Regions from separate parts of the Undibacterium sp. Ji49W genome, predicted to be linked through region 1. Evidence: predicted binding sites of a transcription regulator. Region 1 holds the regulator's gene; each other region holds the start of a gene.
The links. Region 1 encodes sigma-54, which starts transcription at its own class of promoters, with help from an activator protein. Its sites were predicted from a motif close to TGGCANGNAANCTGCTTT; they were not measured.
Positions count from the first base shown of each region.

Region 2: the regulator sigma-54 is predicted to act here: its motif matches at 2,340-2,357, upstream of ACO0LK_RS06715 (circularly permuted type 2 ATP-grasp protein).
Region 3: the regulator sigma-54 is predicted to act here: its motif matches at 2,893-2,910, upstream of ACO0LK_RS16920 (TorF family putative porin).

Region 1 covers NZ_JBMPOW010000011.1:149,943-155,570, reverse strand. The annotation lists gene ACO0LK_RS15455 (enoyl-CoA hydratase/isomerase family protein) at 1-222, opposite strand, end outside; gene hpf (ribosome hibernation-promoting factor, HPF/YfiA family) at 889-1,236, opposite strand; gene ACO0LK_RS15445 (RNA polymerase factor sigma-54) at 1,346-2,833, opposite strand; gene lptB (LPS export ABC transporter ATP-binding protein) at 2,845-3,597, opposite strand; gene lptA (lipopolysaccharide transport periplasmic protein LptA) at 3,598-4,149, opposite strand; gene lptC (LPS export ABC transporter periplasmic protein LptC) at 4,177-4,827, opposite strand; gene ACO0LK_RS15425 (KdsC family phosphatase) at 4,824-5,360, opposite strand; gene ACO0LK_RS15420 (KpsF/GutQ family sugar-phosphate isomerase) at 5,360-5,628, opposite strand, start outside.
Region 2 covers NZ_JBMPOW010000004.1:215,950-221,577, reverse strand. The annotation lists gene ACO0LK_RS06725 (AI-2E family transporter) at 1-974, opposite strand, end outside; gene purM (phosphoribosylformylglycinamidine cyclo-ligase) at 1,129-2,172, shown strand; gene ACO0LK_RS06715 (circularly permuted type 2 ATP-grasp protein) at 2,391-3,842, shown strand; gene ACO0LK_RS06710 (alpha-E domain-containing protein) at 3,931-4,881, shown strand; gene ACO0LK_RS06705 (transglutaminase family protein) at 4,897-5,628, shown strand, end outside.
Region 3 covers NZ_JBMPOW010000013.1:81,510-87,137, forward strand. The annotation lists gene ACO0LK_RS16905 (DUF4157 domain-containing protein) at 1-709, opposite strand, end outside; gene ACO0LK_RS16910 (YifB family Mg chelatase-like AAA ATPase) at 899-2,422, opposite strand; gene ACO0LK_RS16915 (accessory factor UbiK family protein) at 2,440-2,682, opposite strand; gene ACO0LK_RS16920 (TorF family putative porin) at 3,022-3,768, shown strand; gene ACO0LK_RS16925 (P-II family nitrogen regulator) at 3,784-4,122, shown strand; gene ACO0LK_RS16930 (ammonium transporter) at 4,143-5,628, shown strand, end outside.

The DNA of each region.
Region 1 (5,628 bases):
GCCTACATCATAAAAGAAGCGGATATCACCACCTGCACAAAATGCCTTTTCACTGCTGCCATGGATAAATACTGCCCGCACGCTTTGATCATCCTGCCAGGCCAGCAAGGTCGTTGTCAGCGCTCTAACCATATCGAGAGACAGCGAGTTCAGTGCTTTGGGTCTATCCAGGATGATATAGCCGATGTTGTTCTTGACGGAGGTGAGTACAAATTGGCTCATGGTGGTTGACTATGCAGGGTAGAGGATGAAGCTGCTATTTTAGCTTTGTCGGACGTGGGCGTCACGGGGTGTATATGCTTATGAGGAAATGATGCAGGGGCGAGATGTTTGTTGTTGTTGTTGTTGTTGTTGTTGTTGATCTTCAACCGCTTGGGCCGATGTAATTTGTGCGTCACAGAAAATGGAAAGAGAAGATCCGATGTTTGAGCGAAGCGAGTTGCGGATATTCCCATTTTTTGTGATGCACAAATTATGCTGAAGCGCAGCGCAAGCACCCGTAGGGCGAGTCTGCGGTCGCCTTTTCTTTGGATACTTGCTTTTGGCGACGCAAAAGAAAGTATCTCGGCTGCCGGGCCGAGACCCGGCTTGTGTCCACGGAGGGCGATCGTCTTAATCAAAGTGTGGCATATAACGGGCGACACGGCATACATAGAACGCCGCTGGATTCCAGCCAAACCCACGCTGGAATGACGCCAATAAAAATGCCGTGAATCAACTAACTCGCAGCTTGTTGAGCAACGCATGCTACAAACAGCAATAAAAGTAAATTATTTATTTGAAATGTCAGAAACGATATCTACAAAAAACCTATCATCCAGCAAAAAGGACGCCTGTAGCGTCCTTGTTTTGGATGTCCACAACCCTGTTAAGGTAAGGACTGGGGTCTTATGAAGCCGATGCCGGATCAGGTATGTGCTTGATGGCGTCGTGCTGATGGTTTTGTATCTTGTCTTTATGCTTGATGACCTGACGATCAAGTTTATCTATCAGTGTATCGATAGCTGCATACAGATCATGCGCCAGACTTTCTACATGGATATCTTTGCCACTGATATGCAAATTAATGTCCGCTTTGTGTCGTTTTTCCTTTTCCCGGAGCTTGTCCACCGTCAGGATGACGGCGATATCAATGACCTGGTCGAAGTGTCGCCTGATACGTTCTAGTTTGGTATGTACATATTCACGAATTGCAGGAGTTACTTCGACGTGATGTCCACTGATGGTGAGATTCATACTGTGCTCCTATAGTGATGTTGCTTGCTGTAACGATAAGCTCATTGCTGTCTTATTGCCTTGAGCTAAATCATATATAGCAATTCAAACCGTGATTACAAGGACTTGCTTACAAAGATTTACGCAAACTCACTGGGGGGATTTTGAGGGCTTCACGGTATTTGGCAACTGTCCGTCGGGCAATTACCATGCCCTGTTCACCCAGCATGTCTGCAATTTTGCTATCAGAGAGTGGGCTTTTCTGGTCTTCTGCTCCTATCAACTGCTTGATGAGTGCGCGTATCGCGGTGGAAGATGCTTCCCCCCCTGTTTCCGTCGCGACATGGCTGCCGAAAAAGTATTTCAACTCAAACATGCCGTGGGGGGTCAGCATGTATTTTTGGGTTGTTACACGCGAGATAGTGCTCTCGTGTAATCCTAGTGTATCAGCAATTTCGCGCAAAACAAGGGGGCGCATGGCAACAGCACCATGCGTGAAAAAATTGCGTTGTCTTTCAACTATGGCTTGTGCAACGCGCAAAATGGTATCGAAACGCTGCCGCATATTCTTGATCAGCCAGCGTGCCTCTTGCAACTGTGAGCCGAGCCCGCCTTCCCCACGATTTTGTTTCATGATGTTGGCATACATGCTGCTGACACGCAATTTGGGCATGACATCCTGATTCAGCGAGACTTGCCAGCCATTGGCTGATTTTTTGACAATGACATCTGGCACGACATAATCCGATTCATCGACTGCAAAATCGATACCTGGGCGGGGCTTGCATAGGCGGATGACGGTTTGTGCGTCGCGCAAATCTTCATCATCGCAGTCGAGGATTTTCTTGAGTTTGGTGAAATCTCTTTGTGCAAATAAAGTCAGTTGCGTTTCAACAATTTGCAAAGCCAGTCTGCGTGTCACGAAAGCAATTTTAGGCAAGCGCTTGATTTGCAGGGCAAGGCATTCAGATGGTGTGCGAGCGCCCACACCTGCCGGATCAAAGCTTTGCAGCATGTTCAGGGCAAATGCCAGTTCTTCTGGCTCGACGCACAATTCCAGTGGCAGGCTGGCATGGATTTCATCCAGGGTTTCTGTCAGGTAGCCATTGTTGTCGATGGCATCAATCATCAATTCGACCAGGGCGCGGTCACGTGGCTCGCGCAGGTTCAGACGCATTTGTTCTTGTAAATGTTCTCGCAGTGTAATGTGGGCGGCACCCAGTTGTGGCCTGCCATCTTCATCGTCACTGCTTTTGCTGCCATGATGCACGTCGTCAAAACCCCAGTCTTCTTCGCTGGAGCTGCTTGTGTCATTGCTGACGGCGATATCAGCGTCAGCCTGAGGTTCTGTAGCTGTGCTGCTTTCTTCGCGGGATGCTGGCGCTTCCATGCCGGCGTCTGCTGCTGTGCTGCTGGTATTGATGGCACCGTCTGCCAGCAGGCGTACTGCGTGGTCCAGCGGGTCATCCACACGCTCCAGCATGGGATTTTCTATGAGCAGGGTTTCCAGCTCCTGGTGCAATTCCAATGTGGACAATTGCAGCAACCGTATGGATTGCTGCAATTGAGGCGTTAATGCCAGATGCTGGGACGTGCGTAGTTGCAGGCTTTGTTTCATGATGATTCCCGTCACATCCGGAAATGTTCTCCCAGATAGACGCGCCGCACGGATTCATTTTGTATGATGTCATCCGGCTTGCCGCTGGCCAGTACGGCCCCCTGATTGATGATGTAGGCATGATCACAGATGCCCAGAGTTTCACGCACGTTATGATCGGTAATCAATACGCCGATGCCACGTTCCTTGAGGAAACGCACAATGCGCTGGATTTCAATCACGGCGATCGGATCAACACCGGCAAAGGGTTCATCCAGCAAAACGAAGCGCGGGTTGGTGGCCAGTGCGCGGGCAATCTCTACACGCCGGCGTTCGCCGCCTGATAGTGACAGTGCCTGACTTTCCCGGATTTTTTCAATCTGCAAATCGGCCAGCAGGGCATTGAGCCTTTTGACGATGGATTTCTCGGAAAGAAATTTTCCATTGGCATCTTTTTGCAATTCCAGCACGGCACGGATATTTTCTTCTACCGTCAGCTTGCGAAATACCGAAGCTTCCTGTGGCAGGTAAGACAACCCCAGCACGGCCCGCTGGTGTATTGGCAATTGTGAGATATTGACAGCATCAATCGTGATATCGCCAGCGTCGGACGGCACCAGGCCAACGATCATGTAGAAGGAGGTGGTTTTGCCGGCACCATTCGGGCCCAGCAAACCAACCACTTCACCGCTTTTCACTTCCAGCGATACGTCACGCACCACCTGGCGCGCGCCATAACGTTTTTGCAATCCCTTGACGAGCAAGGTACTAGGCGTGGCAGTCATTTAATTGGTCTGTTTGGGTTGCAGGGTGATTTTGACGCGGCCGGCACCGTCTACATGCTGGCCCGTGGTTGAATTGGTACCGATGGCGATATCATTTTTACTGTCATAGGACAGGTATTCGCCCTCTTGTTCCTGGGTGACCTTCTTGCCTTCCAGGTAGCGCACTTTGGCTTTGGAAATGAACTTGACGATTTCTGTCGTCTGATTGTATTCCGCACGGTCCGCTTCACCTTCTACCCACAGGTCCGGGCCGCCATCGCGTTTTTGCCGGAAGCTGACTTTTTTGCTGACGCCACCAGTCAGTACGACAAACTGGTCACCGTTCGGGGCTTCGGTAACGACGGCTTTTTCCGAATTGACGACCAGGGTGCCGCGCACCAGTTGTACGCCTTTGGACAAGACGCGCACGCTGGTTTTTCCATCGCTTTCAGAGTAACCGGCCTCGATGGTTGTCTCCTTGAAACTGTCGGCTTTTTCTGCACCTGCTGGCGTATAGATTAAAGCTAAACAAGCCAGTCCCAGGCATTGGCTAAGGGAGCGTATCAATTTCATATTTTTCATTGGCAAATATCGCTTTCTCTATTTGGATGGTGTAGGGGCAACTGGTTCGCGTTCACGTTTTTTCAAGTGAATACGTACCTTACTTAGCAGCGCCAGATGTTGGGTGGAGTTGTTGGCCACCATACCTACGGCGGTGGTGTCCACTTTTCCTGTTTTGACGGTGATAGGCTTGTCAGTTTTGACAATATCATCGTCGGGTAACAGCAACAAATAACTGGTTTCCAGGCGCATGAATTGTGAGCTCAGGCCTTCGGGTCTTTCCATGCTGACGTTGTCATACAGACGTACTTCATCATGTTCACGCTTGGGCGTGGTGACCGTGGATTTTTGCGACACCACGGCCAGGTCAGCCAGCAGATGCAAAGGCGGGCGATCAACATCAAAGCTGTTGATTTGCGGGCGCTGAATTTCTATATTGTCATTGCGCGGCAGATGAATCAGGCGTTCACCAGTGATGTGGTAATTTGCCTTGCCATTATTTGACAGCCGGATAAAATTGAATTTTTCTACATAGTAATCCGGTGCCGAACGGGCAGATGAACGGTTCTGTTCATCATTCGCATTCCGCCGTATGACTTCCATCACCCAGATGGTACCCAGGGTCATCATGCCCAGCAGTATGACTGCCAGCCAGATGCGGAAACGGTCTATGGTCATATGTTGTTTCATGACAGGTAAGCCCCGATAGCCTCTTCATATTTACCCTGGGCGCGCAGGATGAAGTCGCAAACTTCCCGTGCCGCACCTTTGCCGCCACTGGCCGTGGTGACGTAATGCACTCTTTGCCTGACTTCTGCATGGGCATTCGGTACGCTGGCAGAAAAACCGCAACGTGTCAGTATCGGCAAGTCGATGATGTCATCGCCGATAAAGCCACAGACATCGGCAGGCAGATTCAATTCAGCAAGCAATTGCAGGAAGGCCGATTTCTTGTCGTGTATGCCCTGGCGTACATGGGTGATGCCAAGGTCGCTGGCACGCTTGCTGACAATCGCTGATTGCCTGGCGCTGATGATGGCTGTGGCAATGCCGGCCTGCTGCAACAGCTTGATGCCCTGGCCGTCAAGCACATTGAAGGTTTTCATCATTTCACCTTCCGGGCCGAAATGCAGGCTGCCGTCGGTGAGTATGCCATCCACGTCAAATATCATGAGCTTGATCGTGGCGGCATTATCGGCTGCAACTTGTCTTGCTTTTTCCATCAGATTACCTTGGCCCGTGTCAGGTCATGAATATGCAGGGCACCGACCAGTTTTCCCTGGTCATCGGCCACCAGCAACTGGTTGATGCGATAGGTTTCCATAATTTCTACCGCTTCTACCGCCAGTTGTTCTGGCCGTATGCGGCGCGGCTTGTCATGCATGACTTCGGCAATCTGTAACTGGGTAAAGTCGCGTGTGCCATCCATCAGGCGGCGCAAGTCACCGTCGGTGAAGATGCCGACGATATGCTGGTCTTTATCCACCACGG
Region 2 (5,628 bases), on a different contig from region 1:
AGTTGCCCGAATGCCATCAAGGCAAAAATCACGGTCAGGGGATGCAAGCCTATGCGCTCACCCACCAGGCGTGGTGTCAGATAAAACGATTCCAGCATTTGGCCTATGCCATAAATAATGGCGACAGAAACCAGACCGCTAAAGCCATCAAATTGCAGGATAGCACCGATCAGCGCCAGTACCAGCCCCAGTCCGTAACCCAGGTAAGGGATGAACACCAGAAAGCCGGTAATGATGCCGACCGGCAGCGCCAGGTCAAAACGGGCGATGCTGAGTGCGACCGAGTAATACACGGCCAGCACGATCATCACCAGAATTTGCCCGCGCAGGTATTGCGCCAGCAATTCATCGACTTCGGCGACTGCACTGGCAGTTTGTTTGACAAAGCGGCGCGGTATGAAATGACTCAGGCGCTTGATCAGTACATGCCAGTCCATCAGCAGATAAAACAGTACGATGGGGATCAGCAATAAATTGGCGACCATACCGAGCAGAGCAGTGCCACCAACACGTATCGAATTCAGGACGGCTTTACCGATGACATCACCGCTGCTGGCCATCTGTTCCGTCAGTAAAGCCTTGATGCCATTGCTGTCGAGACGTACCTTGATGCCAAATTCAGACAACATGGGAGCCAGCATCTGATCCAGCTTGTCGAAGAAACGTGGAATCTGATCCTGGAATTGCGGTACTTCCTTTTGCAGGATAGGTACCATGATCAGGACCATAGCCAGTATTGCCGCAATCAGGACTACGATGATCAGTGTGGCCGCCACTGAACGCGGCAGGTTGAATTTGCGTATGCGCAGGGCGCACAGCTTGTCCACCCAGGGGGTCAGCACATAGGACAGGATACTGGCGACGATGAAGGGCATCAGCACCGGACCCAGCAGTGACAGCAGTAACAGCAGGCCAAATGCCAGGGCCAGCCACAGCATGGATTGTTTTTGCTCCGACGTAAAAGAAAATGGCATTTTTATGGCTGGTTAGTAGTCAAAATGTTATCAAATTTGCTGCATGGTCCCAAAAAACAGAGTTTTCGCGGTCAATTTGTTAAAATAGCGGTTTTGCCGGACTTTTCTGGCAATTTCTCTATTTTACCGCCTCCTGCCCCTATTGCCGAATATCATGAGCACTTCTACCCCTGTTTCTCTCTCTTACGCCGACGCTGGTGTCGATATGGTCGCTGGCGACGCCTTGGTTGACGCCATCAAACCTTTTGCCAAACGAACAATGCGCGAAGGTGTCATGGCTGGCATAGGCGGTTTTGGCGCCATGTTTGAAGTCAGCAAAAAATACAAGGAACCTGTCCTGGTTTCCGGCACTGATGGCGTGGGCACCAAGCTGAAACTGGCTTTCCACCTCAACAAGCATGACACCGTTGGTATCGACCTGGTGGCCATGAGTGTCAATGACATTCTGGTACAGGGTGCGGAACCACTGTTCTTCCTCGACTATTTTGCCTGCGGCAAGCTGGACGTGGCAACCGCCACCGACGTTATCAAGGGCGTGGCCTTTGGTTGCGAACAGGCGGGTTGTGCTCTGATCGGTGGAGAAACCGCCGAAATGCCGTCCATGTATCCTGATGGCGAATATGACCTGGCCGGTTTTGCGGTAGGTGCCGTAGAGAAGTCGAAAATCATTGATGGCAGCAAAATCCAGCCAGGTGACGTGATTTTGGGTCTGGCTTCTTCCGGCATCCATTCCAACGGTTTCTCGCTGGTGCGCAAGATCATCGAAGTCGCCAAGCCAGACCTGAGTGCTGATTTCCATGGCCGCAGCCTGGGCGATGCCCTGATGGCACCTACCCGCATCTACGTTAAACCACTGCTGGCCCTGATGGAGTCCCTGGAAGTCAAAGGCATGGCCCACATCACCGGTGGTGGCCTGGTCGAAAACGTTCCACGTGTACTGGGTGACAAACTGACTGCGGTCCTGCACAAAGACGCATGGACATTGCCACCGCTGTTCACCTGGCTGCAACAGCACGGCGGCGTCGCTGATGCAGAAATGCACCGCGTATTCAACTGCGGTATCGGCATGGTGGTGATTGTTGCTGCTGAACTGGCAGACGCTGCCTTGGCCCAGTTGGCCGCAGCCGGTGAAACCGTGTACCGTATTGGTGAAATCCGTGCACGTGCAGGTGATGAGCATCAGACTATCGTAGTGTAAGTATAGCTTTTCAAACCGTATCGTACCCGCGCAAGCTGCCAGCCAGCTTGTGCGTTTCTCCCAAATATTCCTGCATACTCCTACATCTTGCATCCCGCAAGCATGTTTTGCTCGCCAAACAACATCCGCCTGAGAAAAATTCGCTCGCTGCAAATCAGCACAAGAACTGGCACGTTTCTTGATATGCTGTTGTAGTACTGTAACTGCGAGACTTGAACATGGCAAAATTTTTCAATGAAATGGCGGCCGACTATGCAGGCACGCTTGGCACGCTCGGTAACCCCGGCAACAACAGTCACACCCGCGAGCACTATCGCGAATTTTGCAACTGGCTGGCACAGCAGTCTGCCGACAGGCTACAGCGCAAGCGCGCCGAAGCCGACCTCAGCTTCCGTCGCGTTGGTATCACCTTTGCCGTCTATGGCGACGATGCTGGTACTGAGCGCCTGATTCCCTTCGATATCATCCCCAGGATCATTCCTGCGAATGAATGGGCGCAATTGCAAAAAGGCCTGGTGCAGCGGGTACAGGCACTGAACATGTTCATTCATGATATTTATCATGACCAGAAAATCATCAAGGCAGGCATTATCCCTGCCGGACAAATCTACAAAAATGCCCAATACCGGCCAGAAATGCAGGGTATTTCGGTGGCTTCCGATATTTATGCCCATATTGCCGGTGTGGATATCGTGCGCGCCGGTGAAGGCGAGTTTTATGTGCTGGAAGATAATCTGCGTGTACCTTCCGGCGTGTCGTATATGCTGGAAGATCGCAAGATGATGATGCGCCTCTTCCCCGAGCTGTTTACCCGCAACAAGATTGCCCCGGTCGATCACTATCCCGATATGTTGCTGGACAATTTGCGCTCGGTTGCACCTATGGGGGGGGATGATCCTACGGTAGTGGTCATGACTCCCGGCATGTATAACTCTGCCTATTTTGAACATGCTTTCCTGGCGCAGCAAATGGGCGTGGAACTGGTGGAAGGGCAGGATCTGTTTGTCAATGACAATGCCGTCTTCATGCGTACCACACGGGGCCCTAAGCGGGTAGACGTGATTTATCGCCGCATTGATGATGATTTTCTTGATCCGCTGGCCTTCCGCCCGGATTCTTCACTCGGTGTACCTGGCTTGCTGTCGGTCTATCGCGCTGGCCGGGTCACGCTGGCGAATGCCATCGGCACCGGTGTGGCAGATGACAAATCCATCTATCCTTTTGTACCGGACATGATCAAGTTTTACCTGTCTGAAGACGCGATATTGAATAACGTGCCTACCTACCAATGTCGCAAACCGGAAGACCTGTCCTACACCCTGGCCAACCTGTCCGAACTGGTGGTCAAGGAAGTACATGGCGCCGGCGGTTACGGCATGCTGGTCGGGCCTGCGTCCAGCAAGCAGCAGATAGAAGATTTCCGTCAACGCCTGCTGGCCAAGCCGGACGGATATATCGCTCAGCCTACGCTGGCATTGTCATCCTGCCCGACCTTTGTGGAAAACGGCATCGCCCCGCGACATATTGATTTGCGTCCTTTTGTCTTGTCGGGCAAGCATATCTCCATGGTGCCGGGTGGTCTGACCCGCGTCGCCCTGCAAGAAGGTTCACTGGTTGTGAATTCTTCACAGGGGGGCGGTACCAAGGATACCTGGATACTGGAAAATTAATCGCCTCATGCACCTTCTCATCCTGGTGCACGAATGCCGGGCTGCCATTGAATGTTGCAACAGGTTTTGAAGATTGAGGGAAAATACCATGTTAAGCCGCACTGCTGATCACTTGTTCTGGATGGCGCGTTATACCGAACGCGCTGAAAATACCGCACGCATGCTGGATGTGAATATCCAGACTTCCATGTTGCCGCAGTCGGCAGAAGATGCCGAACAGGGCTGGCGTGCCATGCTCGGCATCTCTGAATTGCAGTCTGCCTTTGACCATCAATATGGAATACTGACCAAAAAAGATGTACTCGATTTCATGGTGAAAGATCCCATGAACCCGTCATCGATTGCCTCCTGCCTGAAAGAAGCACGTGAAAATGCCCGTGCCGTGCGCGGTACGCTGACCACGGAAGTATGGGAAACCCAGAATGCCACCTGGCTGGACATGCAGGAAAGATTGTCTGACCATGTGCTGGAAAATGACCCCAGCCAGTTTTTTGAATGGGTCAAATACCGCTCCCATCTGTCACGTGGCGTTACCCTGGGTACCATGCTGAAAGATGAGGCCGTGCATTTCATCCGTCTTGGCACTTTCATTGAACGTGCTGATAATACGGCGCGCATACTGGACGTGAAATTCCATGGTGCGAAAGAAAGCCAGCGTGGCAATGATAGCCTTCAAAGAGAATTTTACTACTGGGCAGCGCTGCTGCGTTCGGTATCGGGCTTTGAAATTTATCGCAAGGTATATCGCGATGTGATCACTCCTGAACGGGTGGCCGAATTATTGATATTGCGTGGTGATATGCCGCGTTCGCTGCTGGCCTGCATGGATGAAGTGGTCGCCAATCTGCGCGAGGTACGTAATGATGTGTCTGCTGATACAGAACGTTTTGCTGGCAAACTGCATGCAGAACTGAAATTTGCCCGCATAGAAGAAATACTGGATGCCGGTCTGCATGATACCCTGACCACATTCCTGGAAAATATTTTTGAGCTGGGTAATCGTGTCAGCCGTGACTTCCTGGTTCCGCTGGCAGCTTAGATCACCTGGAAAATCATGCAACTTATCATTCGTCACGAGACCATATACCGTTATTCTGCACCACTGACCTATACCATACAGCAACTGCGCCTGACACCGCGTGCCGAGCAAAACCAGCATGCGATGTCATGGCAGATCAGGACGGCCGGGCAACGCCATGCCTATATAGATGCGTATGGCAATCCCTCACATACACTGACCATCACTGGCCTGCATCATGAAGTATCCATCATTGCCGAAGGTGTGGTGGAACTGGCCATGCCGTATCAGGGCCGGATTACTGATCAGGACACCTTTTCGCCACTGGTATTTACTGTGCCTACCCGTTTGACCGAGCCGGTGGCTTCGATTCTTGACTTCGCCGGCAGTCATTTGCCCGATCAGGGCAAGACCACAACTGGTGCACTGCTCAATCTGGCGGTGCACATCCGCGGTGCGGTCGAGTATCAGACTGGTGCAACCATCGTCACTACCAGCGCCAGCGATGCCTTGCAATTGGGCCGCGGGGTTTGCCAGGACCATGCCCACCTGTTTTTGGCCTGTTGCCATGCGCGTGGCATTCCGGCCCGTTATGTGTCTGGCTATATTGACCCCGAATCGACTAATCATGCGGAGAGTCATGCCTGGGTTGATGCCTGGGTAGACGATGCAGATTATTCTGGCTGGGTCAGCGTGGACGTGACCCATGCCTGTTTGATGACAGATACGTATTGTCGTTTGGCTATCGGTCGTGATTATGATTCAGCT
Region 3 (5,628 bases), on a different contig from region 1:
CCAGCGCTTTTTGCCCCATCACATCAGCCTCGGCTTCCAGACCGGCATCATCATTCACCGGCACCCCGACCTTCATCTGCATGGTTGGCCTGACCCGGCCCTGCGCCTGCTGCACGACATGCCAGGCCTCGTGCGGCAGATGCTGTTCCTGGCCGGGGGCGACGTGAATCTCGCTACCCTGTGCATAGGCATGGGCGTTCAGCTGCGCGGGTTTGTCCGAGTTGTAGTTGACCTGCACGTGATCCATGCTCATGCCGGAAAGCGACTCTATGCCTGCCTTCAACTGATTGGGCAAGCCGGTGTTATTCGCTCTGGGTTCACTTTGTCCTGCCAGTTGTGCCTTGCCTTGGTCAGCCAGCCTGGCTTGCAGCGGCTCGTCAGTACTTTCATGGCCATCCAGCATTGCCTGCATGGTTTTGAGTTGTACCGCGGCTTTGCTACTTGCCATCATTGCCTGCACCGCCTTGAGCTGGGTAGCACGCCGGCTATTTTGTGCCATATTGCTGTAGGTGTTGAACTGTCTGGTGGCGGGGCGATTATCGACGAGTTGTGTGGCAACCGTGCCATTGTCACCGGTATATGGATTGAGTACCGAATTTCCCCTCGCTGCCGAACTTTGATTGTCGTGCAAGCCGTTTTCTGTCGCCAAACCCACCCTGGCTTCCGTTGGTGCGGAAGGGGCTTTGTTTTGAAAACTGGATTCGGCCATGACCACGCCTTTCATGTGGAGTAGCAAGACTGCTGAAAGTGCTGAATTAGGACTTACGCAAAACTGCCCCAGCTGCGTTGCAGCTCCTCGCCGTACTAAAGTACTGTCTTCGTCGCTACGCCTTGCTGGGACCGTTTTGCGTAAGTCCTATGAATTAAAGTGCTGAATTAAAGCGCATAACGAAATTGCTTAATGCTCCCTCAGCGCCCGTCGGTACTGTATGGCTTCAGCCACATGGGCAGCCGTGATTTGTCCGGCACCTGCCAGGTCGGCAATGGTGCGGGCCACTTTTAATACACGGTGATAGGCGCGCGCAGACCAACTGAACTTGTTCATGGCATTGCGCAGTAACTGTTCGGCGCTGTTGTCAGGGCGGCAGTATTCGTCGATTTCTGTGGTGGACAGCAGGTTATTGGCTTTGCCCTGGCGTAGCTGCTGCTGGGCAAAAGCAGCTTCCACGCGGGCGTGTATATCCTGGCTGGCTTCGCCATCTGCCTGTTTCAGCAAATCTGCGTGGGGCAGGGCGCCGACTTGTATCTGCAAGTCTATACGGTCCAGCAGCGGGCCGGATATCCTGTCCTGATAGCGGGCGATGTTGTCCGGCGTGCAGCGGCATTTGCCATTGCTGTGCCCAAAATAACCGCAAGGGCAGGGGTTCATGGCGGCAATCAGCTGAAAGCTGGCCGGGAAATCCGCCTGCCGCGCTGCTCTTGAAATGGTAATGTGGCCCGATTCCAGCGGCTCACGCAAGACTTCCAGTACTTTTCGGTCAAATTCGGGAAGCTCGTCGAGGAACAGCACGCCGCGATGCGCCAATGAGATTTCTCCCGGGCGCGGCGTGCTACCGCCACCAACCAGCGCCACCGCAGATGCTGTGTGATGCGGTGAACGGTAAGGCCTGGCCTTCCAGCGCTCTATCGCAAAGCCGGATGTCAGCGATAGTACAGCGGCTGATTCCAGTGCTTCCTGATCGGTCATGGTTGGCAGAATGCCGGGGAAACGGGCTGCCAGCATCGATTTGCCGGTGCCTGGCGGGCCCACCATGATGACTGAATGAGAACCCGCTGCCGCCACTTCCAGTGCCCGCTTGGCCTGCAATTGCCCTTTGACTTCGGCAAAGTCGGCATAGCGCGGCCGCTGTACCTGAGAATGGGCGCGGTGACGTACCAGCTTGCTGTCATTACCCAGCGCAGCAAAGTGAGCGCACACCTGCAACAATGAATCTGCCGGGTAAATGGCGGCATCGCTGACCAGTGCAGCTTCATCGGCATTGGCGCGCGGCAGGATGAAGGCGGGTACTTGTTTAGTGTGCTGCTGGCTTTTACAGATGGCAAAGGTCATCGCCAGCGCACCGCGTATCGGTCTTAATTCACCCGAAAGTGATAACTCACCGGCAAATTCATACTGGTCCAACGCATCTGCGGGGATTTGTCCGGAGGCGGCCAGTATGCCCAGTGCGATGGGCAAATCAAAACGGCCAGATTCTTTCGGCAGGTCAGCCGGGGCCAGGTTGACGGTAATCCGCTTGGCCGGAAAATCAAAGCGTGCATTTTGTAGCGCAGCCCTGACCCTGTCCTTGGATTCCTTGACCTCGGTTTCAGGCAACCCGACGATGGTAAAGGCTGGCAAACCGTTGGCCAGATGCACTTCCACGGTAACTTGTGGTGCATCCATGCCATTCAGGGCGCGGCTTTTGAGGACGGCGAGCGACATCGGCTGGCGGCTATTGTTTACTTGTTGTTTTGCTGTGCTTCGAGGGCGGCGACCCGTGCTTCCAGTGCTTCCAGCCTGGCGCGGGTCTTGGCCAGTACCTGCGCCTGTATATCAAATTCTTCTCTGGTCACCAGATCCAGTTTGGAAAACCCCTGGCTCATCATGGCCTTGACGTTTTTTTCGATATCTTTGGCAGGCGAGTTTTCCAGTACCTGGTTGACTTTGGCTTGCATGTCATTAAAGAAATTTTGCTTATTCATTTTCCATCCTCTATTTTAAATTTGCACCTGCATGGTGCAAATTTGCCTGCGCCACTTTTTTGTGCAGAAAAATCGGTGCATTTTATTGGTGCGGTAAGGCCGTAATGTTCGCTTGCCATTTTACCCATAAGGGAATGATAACGCATCTGCCCCTGATGGTTATTGGTATTGCCAGAGGTATTTCGGGTACTACGTAGAAAATTGCGCAGTTGGCACGACTCCTGCTAACAGGGATATGAAAAGAAAATTCAGGCGTTCATGCAGTGGTATTTGCAAGTATGTGATGAATGCACAAAGGTTTAATTCGATTCAAATCTTAATTAACTAGGGGGAAGCGCAATGAAAAAATTAGTGATCGCCGCTGCTGTAGCCACATCATTCTTCGGTGGTTTTGCCCAGGCAGAAGATGCCAAGCCGGACAACGAAGTCAGCTTCAACGTCGGCGTAGTCAGTGAATACCGTTATCGTGCTATTTCGCAATCCCGTCTTGATCCTGCCTTGCAGGGCGGTGCTGACTATGTGAATAACCCTAGCGGTTTTTATGCTGGTACCTGGTTGTCGACTATCAAATGGACCAAGGATGCTGGTGGTAGTGGCGATATCGAATGGGATATCTATGCCGGTAAAAAAGGCGAGATCGTCAAGGATGTTTCCTATGACGTTGGTGTGCTGACTTACATCTACCCATCCAATGGCCTGAACAAGGTGGCAGGTTTTGCTGATGCCAATACGACAGAAATCTATGGCCAGATCGGTACCGGTCCTGTGTATGCAAAATACTCGCATTCTGTGACCAACCTGTTCGGCTTCGTCAACAGTAAAAACAGTGGCTACCTGGATCTGGGCGCGAATATTGAACTGCCTGAAGGTTACACGCTGGGTCTGCATGTTGGTCGTCAAACAGTCAAGAACAATGGCGCATCGTCCTACTCTGACTGGAAAATCGGCATCAACAAGGAATTCTTTGGCGTCAACTTTGGCCTGGCAGCACTGGGTACCAATGCAGACAAAAAGCTGTACGTAACACCGGCAGGCAAGTTTACAGGCAAGACCACATTGGTACTGTCTGCAGTCAAAACCTTTTAAACATTTGGGGCTAGCATGAAACTGATTACTGCAATTATTAAGCCTTTCAAGCTCGATGAAGTCCGCGAGGCGCTGTCCACCATTGGTGTACAGGGGATCACTGTGACAGAGGTGAAGGGCTTTGGCCGTCAAAAAGGTCATACCGAGCTGTACCGTGGTGCCGAGTATGTTGTTGACTTCCTGCCGAAGACAAAAATTGAAGCTGCCGTGGATGATGCCATTGTTGACCGTGCGATCGAAGCGATAGAAACCGCTGCCCGCACTGGCAAAATCGGCGATGGCAAGATTTTCGTCTACGACTTGCAACAAGTTGTGCGCATTCGTACCGGTGAAACCGGCAACGACGCACTCTGATCGGCTACCAGGGAGTTCACATGAAAAAACTATTAAAGAATGTAGTGGCAGGGACAGCCATACTGGTCAGTCTGGGTTTCGCATCGATGGCCATCGCCGAAGATGCACCAGCCAAACCAGAGGCTGCAGCAGCATCCAGTGTCGCCGTATCGGCAAGTGCATCAGCACCTGCCGCTTCGGTAGCAGCACCTGCCTCTACGGCAATGGCAGCGCCTGCATCGGCACCAGCTGCACCCGCAGCTGCGGCTGACCCGGCTGCGGCTTCCGCTGCGGCAGCACCGGCACCTACACCCAATAAAGGCGATACCGCCTGGATGATGGTTGCCACCTTGCTGGTCATCCTGATGACCATCCCGGGCCTGGCCTTGTTCTACGGTGGTCTGGTTCGTTCCAAGAACATGCTGTCCATCCTGATGCAGGTGTTCATGATCTTTGCGGTGATCATTGTCTTGTGGTGTATCTACGGTTACTCACTGGCATTCACCGAAGGTGGCAAGTTCATCGGTTCGTTTGATCGCCTGTTCCTCAAAGGCATATGGGATCCGGCCAAGGCGACTTTTAGTACCGCTGCGACTTTCAGCAAGGGTGTGGTCATTCCTGAATTTGCTTATGTGGCCTTCCAGGCGACATTTGCAGCCATCACTTGCGGCCTGATCATCGGCGCATTTGCTGAACGTGCAAAATTCACTGCTGTGCTGTTGTTCGTGGTTTTGTGGTTCACTTTCAGCTACCTGCCGATTGCTCACATGGTCTGGTTCTGGACTGGTCCTGATGCAATCAAAGATGCGGCAACACTGGCGACAGAAACTGCCAAGGCTGGTTTCCTGTTCCAAAAAGGCGCGCTTGATTTTGCTGGTGGTACTGTCGTTCATATCAATGCGGCGGTCGCCGGTCTGGTTGGTGCCTATCTGATTGGCAAGCGTGTTGGCTACGGTAAAGAATCGATGGCTCCTCACTCTCTGACCATGACGATGATTGGTGCATCCCTGTTGTGGGTGGGCTGGTTTGGTTTCAACGCTGGTTCCGCGCTGGAAGCAGGCGACGTTGCTGCCCTGGCATTCATCAACACCTTGCTGGCAACTGCTGCGGCCACTGTTTCCTGGGTATTTGGTGAATGGATGTCCAAAGGCAAACCTTCCATGCTGGGTGGTGCATCCGGTGCGGTAGCAGGTCTGGTAGCGATTACACCAGCTTGCGGTTTCGTCGGTCCTATGGGCGCACTGATCATCGGTCTGTTGGCAGGTATCATCTGCCTGTGGGGTGTCAATGGCCTGAAACGTTTGCTGGGTGCAGATGATTCCCTCGACGTATTTGGCGTGCACGGCGTTGGCGGTATCCTGGGCGCCTTGTTGACGGGTGTGTTTGCTGCACCATCCCTCGGCGGCCAAGGTATTTTTGATTATGTCACCAACAAAATGTCTGCCGATCCGTATGACATGATGGGCCAGGTCCTGACGCAGGCAACTGCTGTTGGTACCACCATCCTGTGGTCAGGCATTGTTTCTC